One region of the Methylobacillus draconifructus genome, then DNA from elsewhere that is predicted to be linked to it. Evidence: riboswitches for the same ligand, from Rfam matches in the RefSeq annotation. Region 1 holds a riboswitch; the other holds the start of a gene.
What was found. Region 1 has a riboswitch for cobalamin ahead of ACJSDX_RS09090 (TonB-dependent receptor). Riboswitches for the same ligand answer to the same signal wherever they lie in the genome.
Positions count from the first base shown of each region.

Region 2: linked by a shared signal. The riboswitch ahead of nrdA (class 1a ribonucleoside-diphosphate reductase subunit alpha) and the one ahead of ACJSDX_RS09090 (TonB-dependent receptor) in region 1 are both predicted to bind cobalamin.

Region 1 covers NZ_JBJQII010000004.1:49,148-55,212, reverse strand. The annotation lists gene ACJSDX_RS09110 (hypothetical protein) at 1-769, shown strand, start outside; gene ACJSDX_RS09105 (DUF6644 family protein) at 859-1,356, shown strand; gene ACJSDX_RS09100 (DUF6644 family protein) at 1,379-1,852, shown strand; gene ACJSDX_RS09095 (hypothetical protein) at 1,852-2,442, shown strand; cobalamin riboswitch at 2,472-2,683, shown strand; gene ACJSDX_RS09090 (TonB-dependent receptor) at 2,893-4,983, shown strand; gene ACJSDX_RS09085 (PepSY domain-containing protein) at 5,006-6,065, shown strand, end outside.
Region 2 covers NZ_JBJQII010000003.1:112,706-118,770, reverse strand. The annotation lists gene ACJSDX_RS07030 (LysR family transcriptional regulator) at 1-699, opposite strand, end outside; gene ACJSDX_RS07025 (hypothetical protein) at 819-2,015, shown strand; gene ACJSDX_RS07020 (thioredoxin family protein) at 2,037-2,360, opposite strand; cobalamin riboswitch at 2,551-2,763, shown strand; gene nrdA (class 1a ribonucleoside-diphosphate reductase subunit alpha) at 2,914-5,190, shown strand; gene nrdB (class Ia ribonucleoside-diphosphate reductase subunit beta) at 5,371-6,065, shown strand, end outside.

The DNA.
Region 1 (6,065 bases):
GAATGTACAGGGATTTTGGTCGAATACCATCGCCAACCATAATAACTTCACCGACCCGCAAGGCGGTATTCCCGGCTCCGGCCGGCAGCCGAAAACGCCTCGCGACCAGCGCGCGCCTAGCCGCGTGAGCGATCCCGCCAGTGGGGAAGTGCCTTTCCAGCCCTGGGCCCTGGAAAAGGTAAAGGAATTCCAGGCGCATTTCCATGACCCGGTAGAGCAACAATGGGTGGAGCCCCTTGCCAGGTGCGCGCCGGGCGGCATCCCGAAGTCTTTTTATTGGCATGGCTACGAAATCCGCCAATACCCGGGTTATGTATTGTTCTATTTCGGATCCGGCACCCGCTTGATCCACCTGGACAACAAGCCCCACCTGCCTGACAACATCAAGCTCTGGAATGGGGATTCCCGCGGGCACTGGGAAGGCAATACCTTGGTGGTGGACGTCAAGAACCACAACGGCAAGGCCTTGTTCGGGCGTACCGGCGAATTCATCAGTGAAAACGGCCATATCCAGGAACGCTTCATCTTCAGTCCTGACGGCAATCGCTACAACTATGAAGCCGTTTTCACTGATCCCACTGTCTATACCCGCCCATTTACCGTCACCATCCCGGCGCGCAAATGGACCGAGAGGGACGAACCCAACGGCTGGCATTTCGAGACGCGCCATGCCAAGCATAAGGGCAGGGAAATCATCGTGGAAAGCGATGAGCGTATTTGTGCGGAAAATAATGCCGCATTCGGCATGGGGGCCGCTGCCAACCAATAGGCCATTGCGCTACATACACCCATGAAGCGCTTGTTCAACGATCGTGCCATCCCGCCTGGGAAACACGATGTAATATTTAAAAGGCGACAATGTCAGTCTTAACCTTTGCAGAACTGCTTTACGATTCCGAAATCGGGACTTCCCTGCGTGAATCGCTTTTTGCCTTTCCTATTGTCGAAGGCGTACACCTGATTGGACTTGCGCTTTCCGTAGGGCTGCTTTTTTTCATCGATTTGCGCCTTGTCGGCGTTTTGTTCCGTAATGTGCCGATCCCGCAAATACTCCAGCAATTGCGGCCTTGGCTGCTCGGCGGCTTTGCCGCGACCATGACGACCGGCGCCCTGCTGTTTGCAGCCGCGGCGCCCAAGCTCATCGTGCTGCCAGTCTTCTTGTGGAAATTGTCATTCATCGCCTTGGCCGGGCTGAATGCCGCATGGTTCGAGTTCAAATGGGGCCGTCATGCGCATGACTGGGGTCATGGTGCATCCGCCATTCCGGCCGGGGTCAAGTTTGGCGCCTGGGCATCGCTCATCCTGTGGAGCCTGGTCGTCATTACCGGCCGCCTGATTCCTTACCTTAGCTATTAACCGGATTCCAACGGCAGCCATCATGACCAGTCTCGAACTATTCAACGCCATCCAGAACAGCAGCATCGGTGTTTTCATCGGAAAACAGGACCGCATGCTGTGGGCCGTGGCCCAGATCATTCATATTGCGGGCATTATCCTATTGCTGGCGCCGATTGTGCTCGTCAGCTTGCGGCTGTTTCGCTTCAGCCTTTATCAACAACCATTGCCTAAACTCGCTCGGGAAAGCAACCGGCTGATCTGGCTGGGCTTGGGCCTGTTGCTCTTTTCAGGCTTGCTGATCTTCATCCCCGCGGCCTTGCACTATCATGACAATCCCGTATTCTGGATCAAGCTATACCTGATCCTTGCTGCATTGTTCTTCCAGTTTACGCTTTATCGCATCGTCACCCGGCTCGAGAAGCCGAATCCATGGCTGGGTGGATTCACTGCTGTGTTGACTCTCGTCTTATGGTTTGGCGTGGCATTTGCAGGCCGCTTCATAGGCTTTGTCTAATGGTGAAAAAGCCCTTCCATTTCCTGCTGCATATTGGATTGCTTATTGCACTAGGGCTTAATCTGGCCGGCTGCAACAAGCCTGACGCGAAGGAGGAAGCAGCAGCATTCAAACCTGGCGCCTCCTTGCAGGAAATCATGCTGTCGATCATCGACCCCAATGCCGACCATGTGTGGAATTCCGTTTCCATCATCATTACCGATAAAGGCGTGGAAGAACACAGCCCCAAGACCGACGAGGAATGGGCCGAAGTGCGCCAGCACGCCATTACCCTGGCAGAAGCCGCCAACCTGCTCTTAATCACCGGCAGAAAAGTAGCCCATGAAGGGGCGGAAACATCCACCCATCCCGTAGAGCTAGGGGCGGAACACATCGAACAGGCGATCGCTAAGGATCGGGCAGCCTTCATTGCAAGTGCGCACCTGCTTCACACTGCGGTGTATGAGGCCATTATTGCCATTGACAAGAAAGACCCGGACGACCTCATGCGTGCCGGAGAGCATATCCAACAGGCATGCGAGGCTTGCCATGCGAAATTCTGGTATCCGGATGAAAAAACGCCAACTTTTCCTTCTCTTTCCGGGAGCTAATATTGATTGATTTAACAACGAATAGAAATTAACATTTCTGGGCTTACGGTTTCTCCCTGCCACCGTCAGGGAGAATAATAGGGAATCCGGTGAAGACACGACGATCGTAATCCGGAACTGCCCCCGCAACTGTAATCGGTGAGTCTGTTTGCCACTCTTGCCACTGGATAATAATCTGGGAAGGCTACAAACAAGACGATGACCCGAGAGTCAGGAGACCTGCCGCAAGTCAGCTATGTTGTTCGAGCAAGGGCGGGGTGTCCTGGAATCGGCGAATGTTCACCATTTTCATTCGACATTATTGATGCATTGCAGACTTGGGTTGCCATTGGCGCCTCAGGTCGAATTGCCGTTGCAGCCGCTTTGCATGCATTTCTCTCCCTGCTCCGACCATATGGCTGATTTACACATGACAGTTTGTCATGCTGAACCATCAATTTGGGAGCAATAATGAAAAATAGCAACTACATCCTGGCAACAGCCTTAATGGCCATATTCTCCAGCGGGGCGCTGGCGGAAGATGCTACCTTGGAAGAAGTACAAGTCAAGGCAACACAAGACAAGCCTGGACTTAACCTGAAAAAGAAAAACACCACAGGCAGCCGCCTGGGACTGACAGCAAAAGAAACCCCCGCAAGTGTTGAAACACTAGATGCACAAACAATCCGCCAACGCGGCGACATTTCTATCCGTGAAGCTGTGACGCGGACAACGGGAATTACTGATATCAGCACTCCAGGCAATGGCCAGGCATTTTCATCTCGTGGCTTTACTGGCAACAACTCAGTAGCACAAGCAGAAGATGGTGTGCGACTGATGACCGGCGCAGGTACACTGACCTATCCATCCGACACATGGGGCTATGAACGCATCGAAGTCTTGCGCGGCCCGGCCTCCGTATTGTTTGGCGATGGTGCGGCAGGTGGCATTGTCAATAGCGTCCGTAAACAGGCAAGCCGTGAAACATCCATTGAAGCGCTCGTTGGTGCTGGTTCCTATGGCGCTTATCGTGCAGCATTGGGCGGCACTGGTGCCATTGGCGAAATCGGCGCATTCCGTATTGATGCGTCCGTATTAGGTGGCGACGGCTATATCAGCCGTGGTGATTACGACAGCAAAAAACTCATGACTTCATTGCTGTTCACACCTACGGACAACCTCAGAATTGGCTTTACTCTGGATCATGCAGAAGATTCCCCTACCGCAAACTATGGGTCTCCTCTGCGCTATGGAAAAATCACGCATTCTCTTCGTAGCAAGAACTACAACGTCGCCGATAACAAAATGGATTTTGAGGATACGCGCGCACGTGCCAAGATTGAGTGGGAAATTTCAGAGCGTCTGAAACTACGTAATGAAACTTATTGGTTCAAATCTGACCGCGAATGGCAGAATGCGGAAAGTTATACCCTGAACCCCATAGCCCAGACAGTAAGCAGGGGTACTTTTCTCGCCATCACACATTCCCAGAAGCAAATTGGCAATCGCCTGGAAATCATTCACGAAGACACATTATGGGGTAATTTGAACCGTTTTTCTGCAGGATGGGAAATCTCAAAAACCGATTTCCGGCATGCAAGCAACTCCGGCAATAGCGCAACTGACGTCATTCCTGTAGCTGGATATACCGGCACTTTCCTCAGCACGACTTCAGTTTTGCGCAATTACGATGCAGATCTCAAGCAACAGGCTTTCTTCCTTGAAAATGCGTGGAATGCAACCGACCGCCTCAAATTGGTTGCCGGAATACGCCGCGATTACATTGATACTGAACGGCGCGACTATCGTGGCGCAGCAGATAGTGACAAACAATTCACTCCTGAAACCTGGAGAGTCGGAGCAGTATTCGACTTGACTGCAGATACTTCGCTCTACGCCCAAACCAGTCGAGGAACCGATCCGATCACAAACCTATTGGGACTCAACCTTGCCAATGGCGAATTCGACCTGACACGTTCACGTCAGGCCGAAATTGGTATCAAACAAGCATTGCAGAACCTCAAGGGAGAGTGGTCTTTGGCTGCCTACCATATCGCCAAGGACAATATCATTACCCAAGACCCCGTTACCCCTTCCATTTCCGTGCAAGGCGGTCAACAATCCTCGCGAGGAATTGAATTCTCCACCACGTTGTACCCTGTTGAACACTGGCGTCTGGATTTCAATGCTGCATTATTGAATGCGAGATATGATGAGTTGAGAGAAGGTAGCACCGGCATTTCACGCGCAGGCAATACCCCAACCAATGTCCCAGAAAAAGTGGTAAATGCTTGGCTCTATTATCAGGCATCTGAATGGGAAGCTGGCATAGGTGCGCGTTATGTAGGCAAACGCTATGCAAACAATGCCAATGAGATTACCCTTGCGAGCTATACCGTGTATGACGCAAGCGCGGCCTGGCATGTCAACAAGCAAATGACGCTACGCGCCAATATCCGCAACCTGACTGACAAATTCTATGCAGCATTGGCCTACGGCAGCACCCAGCAAATCATCGGCGCACCGCGTCAACTCGAACTGACTGCGGAATTCCGTTACTAGGCTCCTGAGTACGTACGGCACCATGAAACTCTTCACCATGCGCAACCTCCACCTCTGGCATCGCTGGCTGGGGATAGCGCTTGGGGTGCTGGTGCTGCTTTGGTTCATTTCCGGGGTGGTCATGCTGTTCGTGGCCTACCCCAAGCTCATGCAGGAAGAACGGATTCCTCGCCTGGAGGCGGTTGCACCTGGCTTGGTGCGCATAGCGCCGGCCCAGGTGGGGGTCATGCTAGGCGGGGAGCCGGACAAGCTCCGGCTTGCCATGCATAATGGGCGGCCGCTTTACCATGCCTTATACCAGGACACTTGGCACTCCGTCTGGGCAGACAGCGGCGAGAAGCTGAGCGTCACGCCCAATGACGTCCGCATATCTGCCCAGGCATTCCTGCCTGGCGCATCCATCATCAATACAGAATTGATCGAGCGCGACCAATGGTCGATCTCGTCCTCTCTCCATGCCCACCGGCCTTTGCATCGCGTGACTTTCAGCAACGGGAATGTGCTGTATTTGTCCAGCCACACGGCCGAAGTCGTGCTGGATACCTCGCGTAGCGAGCGCGCCTGGAACTGGCTGGGCTCCGTCATCCACTGGATATATTTCACTCCGCTCCGCTTCGATTATACCCAGGCTTGGCGTCAGGTCGTCATGTGGCTGTCGTTCCCCGCCACGGCGATGAGCCTGATGGGCATCTGGCTGGGGATAGACCGCCTGCGCCTGCGTCGCCGCTACAAGGGAGGCCGCATGACGCCATATCGCGGCTGGGCAAAGTGGCACCATGTTTCCGGCCTGCTCGCAGGCCTGCTGTGCCTGACATGGCTGTTCAGCGGCTGGCTGTCGATGAAGCCGTTCGACATGTTCGCAGCCAGGAAGCTGAGCGCGGAAGAATCGCAGCATTGGGCAGGCAACTCGCCTGACGGGCCGCCGCCGGCATTGCCAGCGCAGATAGGCGCTACAGAGAAAATTGGCGAGATTGAATGGGTATATTTTGCTGGCAGGCCTATCCTGCTCGGCCTTGCACAGCATCGCACCTGGATGCTGGACGCCGCCAGCGGGGCGCCGCTCGCCCCGTTCGCGGCGGCAG
Region 2 (6,065 bases), on a different contig from region 1:
GCTGGCGACCAATTGCATGATGGCGATGGTGAGCTCGCTGGTGCGGCGGCTGAATTCGATATTGGCAGGTTTGAGCACCTGGCGGATGACGTCGATGCGCTCTTCCGGCACGGGGTAGGTGATCAGGGTTTGTCCCGCGAAGTCTTCCGCCATCAGGCGCGGCTTGTTGCGCAGCTCGTGCTCGGGCGGCAACACCCCCATGATCTCGAACTTGAATAGCGGAATCGCGCCGAGTTCGCGCTGTTTCTCCGGCAGGCTGCCGATCACGAGATCGGCCTTGCCGTCGTGCAGCAAGTGCCAGGGATCGCTATGGAAACCGGCCACCAAATCCAGCTCGACTTCCGGCCAGGCGCGGCGGAAGGCGTCCATTACCGGGGTGAGCCAGTCGAAGCAGGTGTGGCACTCCAGCACGATCCTCAACTCCCCCGATTGGTCGCTCTTGAGGCGGATCAGGTCGCGCTCGGCCTTTTCCTGTGCCTCCAGCATTTCCTTTGCCAATGCCAGCAACCGTTCCCCGGCGGGCGTGAAGCGGATGCCGTGCGCGGTGCGCTGGAACAGGGTGGTGTCGTAATGTTTCTCCAACACGCGGATCTGGTGCGAGAGCGCGGATTGCGTGAGGAAGACCCGCTCTGCGGCATGGGCCAGTTTTCCAGTGTCGGCAATCGCGATCAAGGATTTCAGGTGGCGGATTTCCAGCATAAGAAGCTTGGATAGATATGAAATGAATTCAATTTTACCAAAAAAACTTTCGCTTTTTTAAATTGCTTGCCTGCCGGAAAATTCGCGGTTTCGTTAAAAATTCAAGCAAGGCATTGGGTATGGCAAGCGCACATATTCTCGGGTATCCGCGCATCGGTGAAAAACGTGCGCTCAAATACGCCCTGGAGGCGTTCTGGAAGGGCGACCTGACTGCGGCGGGATTGCAGGAAATAGGCAAGGGTCTGCGGGAGCGGCATTGGAGCAAGCAAAAGCGGCTGGACTTCATCACCGCAGGGGATTTCTCATTTTACGACCACGTGCTCGACCATGCGGTGATGTTCGGCGCGATTCCCAGAAGATTTGGCTTTCAGGGCGTTTTATCCGAACATGACTATTTTGCGCTGGCGCGCGGCAATGCCGTCCAACCGGCCATGAAAACCGCCAGGTGGTTCGATACCGACTACCACTATATCGTGCCGGAGCTCGATGCGGATACCAGCTTCACGATCAACGCCCATGAATTCCTGAGCCAGCTCGACGAAGCGCAGGCGCGTTCCATGCCGGTCAAGGCGGCGTTGCTGGGGCCTGTCAGCCTGCTGTATTTGAGCGGCGCGGATGGCTGCGACCGTTTGCAGCTGCTGGATAGGCTGGCGGAACAGTATGCGCATTTGCTGAAGGAGCTGTACCACCGCAAGATTGCCTGCCTGCAGCTTGAAGAGCCCATTCTAGCCTTGGACCTGGATGATGCATGGCTGGGCGCTTTCGAACGCGCATATGCCTGGTTCCGCACGCAGCGGCCGGCGATATTGCTCGGCACCTATTTCGGCAATGTCGCCCGCTATCAAGGCTTTGTCACGCATTTGCCAGTGGACGGCATTCATCTCGACCTGGTCAGTGCGCCTGAGCAATTGGCGCCATGGCTCAATGCCTTGCCTGGGCATTGGATATTGTCCGCCGGCATCGTGGACGGCCGTGGCATTTTGCGCAATGACCTGAGGCAGAGCCTCGGTCTGTTGCAGCCATTGGCGCATAAGCTCGGCGACAGGCTTTGGGTAGCCCCCAGCTGTTCCTTGCTGCATGTGCCGGCGACGCTGGCGCATGAGCAGGCGATGGATGCGGCAACCAGGTCCTGCCTGGCCTTTGCCGATGAAAAGATTGCCGAGGTGGTCGCGCTGGCGCGCGGCCTGAATGAAGGCGAGGCCAGTATTGCCGAAGATTTGCTGGTCTCCGACGCCGCTGTGCGGTTGCGTCACGCTTGTTGCGTGAAGGCCGATGACAATCTGACTGTCCTGGTAGCCCGTAAACCGGTGGCTTGAAAAGGGTGTAGCGCTGGATTGTTAGGATGAAGGCAAGTGCGCCTGTAGCAGCGCCGAGATGTCTTCCCGGCTTTCCGGGCGCACCACGCGCCCGACTTCCGTCCCACCCCGCAACAGGATCAAGGTAGGCCATAACTTCACCTTGAAGCTGCGGCCCAGCCGCCTGCCTCTGCCGTCCTCGATGCGTTCGTGACGCAGGGCGGGGAATTGCCGTAATGCCGCGCTGAGCGAAGGCTGCGCCGCCTGGCAAAAGCCGCACCAGCTGGCGCCGAACTCCAGCAACAACCATCCCGGCGTTGCATCGATATCGTCGCGGCTTGGTTCTGGATTCAGGGCTGGTTTCATTATCTGGCTTGGCGGAACTTGCGTTTCATGATAGGGGATTGTGGCATGGTGGCCGTGTCCATGAATGACCAAAATCCGAGTAAAAAATTCGCAAAAAAATTCCCCTTAAAAATCCTGCATATATCTCAAAAAAACAATATCTAGTGTTTTTGAGTGTACACAAGCACATTTTATTGCGCTATAGTCCATCCCATCTACGGTGTTCGACGGTTGTTCGATTGAGTCGGAAAAAGGGAATGCGGTCGCAGGGCGGTGCCTTGCCAAGCCGCAGCTGCCCCCGCAACTGTAACCAGTGAGTGGCATGCCAACAAGGGTCACTGGGCCTGAAAGTGTGAGGCCCGGGAAGACAGGCCGGTCATGTGGACCTGGGAGCCAGGAAACCTGCCGTAGATCATTTTCATAACGTTTGAGGCGGGGTGTCCTCGGCCGGATAGGGTATTGCGCTGATGCGTCGGCGCCTTGCCCGTCATGCTGCTTTGTGATTGTTGCTCGGTTGCCTCGGCAATCGATGCGTGGTCATGAGGATGCCTTGCTTCCTGACAGGGAGCCTTAGATGACAAAGTATGAATCCATGAATGCCACCAAGCGGGATGGTCGCCGGGAACCGATCAACCTGGACAAGATCCATCGCGTGATCGATTGGGCGGCGCAGGGACTGGACAACGTATCGGTATCGCAGGTCGAGCTGAAATCGCATATCCAGTTCTACGACGGGATTCGTACCGACGTCATCCATGAAACCATCATCAAGTCCGCCGCGGACTTAATCTCCGAGGATACGCCGGATTACCAGTACCTGGCGGCGCGCCTGTCGATTTTCCACCTACGCAAGATTGCCTACGGCCAGTTCGAGCCGCCGCACTTGTTCGACCACGTCACCAAGCTCACCGAGATGGGCAAGTACGACCAGCATCTCCTCGCCGACTATAGCCGTGAAGAGTTCAACGAGCTCAACGACCATATCGACCACTGGCGCGACATGAATTTCTCCTACGCCGCCGTGAAGCAGCTGGAAGGCAAATACCTGGTGCAGAACCGGGTGACCAAGAAAATCTACGAAAGCCCGCAGTTCCTCTATATCCTGGTGGCGATGAGCCTGTTCGCCAAGTACGAGGGCAAGGCGCGCCTGGAATACATCAAGCGTTTCTACGATGCGGTGTCCACTTTCAAGATTTCCCTGCCTACGCCCATCATGTCCGGCGTGCGCACGCCGACGCGCCAGTTCAGCTCCTGCGTGTTGATCGAGTGCGACGACAGCCTGGACAGCATCAACGCCACCACCAGCGCGATCGTGAAATACGTCTCGCAACGCGCGGGCATTGGCGTCAACGCGGGCCGCATCCGCGCGCTGGGCAGCGAGATCCGCGGCGGCGAGGCGCAGCATACCGGCTGCCTGCCGTTCTACAAGTTGTTCCAGGCGGCGGTGAAGTCCTGCTCGCAGGGCGGCGTGCGCGGCGGTGCGGCGACCTTGTTCTATCCCTTGTGGCACCTGGAAGTCGAATCGCTGCTGGTGCTCAAGAACAACCGCGGCGTCGAGGAAAACCGCGTGCGCCACCTAGACTACGGCGTGCAGATCAACCGCCTGCTGTACCAGCGCCTGATCAAGGGCGGCGACATCACGCTGTTCTCGCCGCACGACGTGCCCGGCCTCTATGACGCCTTCTTCGCCGACCAGGACGAGTTCGAGCGCCTGTATACGCAATACGAGGCGGACGACAGCCTCCGCAAGCGCACGCTGCCGGCAGTGGACCTATTCTCGCTCCTGATGCAGGAGCGGGCGGGCACGGGCCGCATCTATATCCAGAACGTCGACCATTGCAATACCCACAGCCCGTTTAACCCCAAGCTGGCCCCGGTGCGCCAATCCAACCTGTGCATGGAAATTGCGCTGCCGACGCACCCGCTCGAGGATATCAACGACGAGAACGGCGAGATCGCATTGTGCACCTTGTCCGCGTTCAACCTCGGCGCGCTTGAAAGCCTCGACGAACTGGAAGGGCTGGCCGATCTCGTCGTGCGTGCATTGGACGCCTTGCTCGAATACCAGGATTACCCGGTCAAGGCCGCGCTCAACGCTACCGACAAGCGCCGCTCGCTGGGCGTGGGCGTGATCAACTACGCCTATTACCTCGCCAAGAACGGCACCGGCTACACCGACGATGCGGCGCTAGGGCTGACCCACCGCACCTTCGAGGCGATCCAGTACTACCTGTTGAAGGCCTCGGTGCAGCTCGCGCGCGAGTTCGGCCCTTGCGGCGCGTTCAATGAAACCACTTATTCGCAAGGCCTGCTGCCCATCGACACCTACAAGAAGGACCTCGATGCGGTGTGCCAGGAAGCATTGCAACTGGACTGGGAGCAACTGCGCAAGGACATCGTCGCGCACGGCTTGCGCAATTCCACCCTGACCGCGCTGATGCCTTCCGAGACCTCCAGCCAGATCGCCAACGCCACCAACGGCATCGAGCCGCCGCGCGGCCTGGTGTCGGTCAAGCAGTCCAAGGACGGCATCCTGCGCCAGGTGGTGCCTGAGATCGAGCGCCTGCGCAACCAGTACCAGCTGCTGTGGTCATTGCCCAACAACGACGGCTACCTCAAGCTGGTGGGCATCATGCAGAAATTCGTCGATCAGTCGATTTCCTCCAACACCAATTACGATCCCAAGCGCTTCGAAGGCGGCAAGGTGCCGATGAAGCAATTGCTCAAGGACCTGCTGCAAGCCTACAAGCTGGGCGTGAAGACCCTGTACTACCACAACACCCGCGATGGCGCGAGCGAAGGCGGCGATGCTGGGGACGACGGCTGCGAAAGCGGCGCGTGCAAAATCTAGGCAACGGGACTAATTAATGGCTAACAAAACTAAGCGAAGCGCTCCTGGCTAGGCGCTCTGCCGCAGGCAGTACAATGAGTACGACAAGGCAGGGCAACAAAGCCAGGAGAGTTTTGTTAGCCGTTCTAAATAGAGCAGGGCGGCCATGCGCCGCCCTGACGGGATATATCGGGACAAGTCATGGCATACAGCATTTTTTCCAAGGTCGACAACGAACAACTGAAAGAGCCGATGTTCTTCGGGCAGCCGGTCAACGTGGCGCGTTACGACCAGCAGAAATATCCGGTGTTCGAAAAGCTGATCGAAAAGCAGCTTTCCTTCTTCTGGCGTCCGGAAGAGGTGGACGTGTCGCAGGACCGCATCGACTACCAGGGCCTGCCCGACCATGAGAAGCACATCTTCATCAGCAACCTGAAATACCAGACGCTGCTGGACTCCATCCAGGGCCGCAGTCCCAACGTCGCCTTGTTGCCGCTGGTGTCGCTGCCGGAGCTGGAAACCTGGGTCGAGACCTGGGCGTTTTCGGAAACCATCCATTCGCGCTCCTACACCCACATCATCCGCAACATCGTCTCCGACCCGGCGCTGATCTTCGACGATATCGTGCGCAACGAGAACATCGTCGCGCGGGCGAGCGATATTTCCGCCTATTACGATGACCTGATCCATTACACCATGCTGTATTCGCAATTGGGCGAGGGCGACCACGTCATTAACGGCGAGACCAAGACCGTCAACCTGCGCGAGTTGAAGAAGCTGCTGTACCTGTGCCTGATGAGCGTCAATATCCTGGAGGCGATCCGCTTCTATGTCAGCTTTGCCTGCTCGTTTGCATTCGCCGAGCGCAAGGTGATGGAAGGCAATGCCAAGATCAT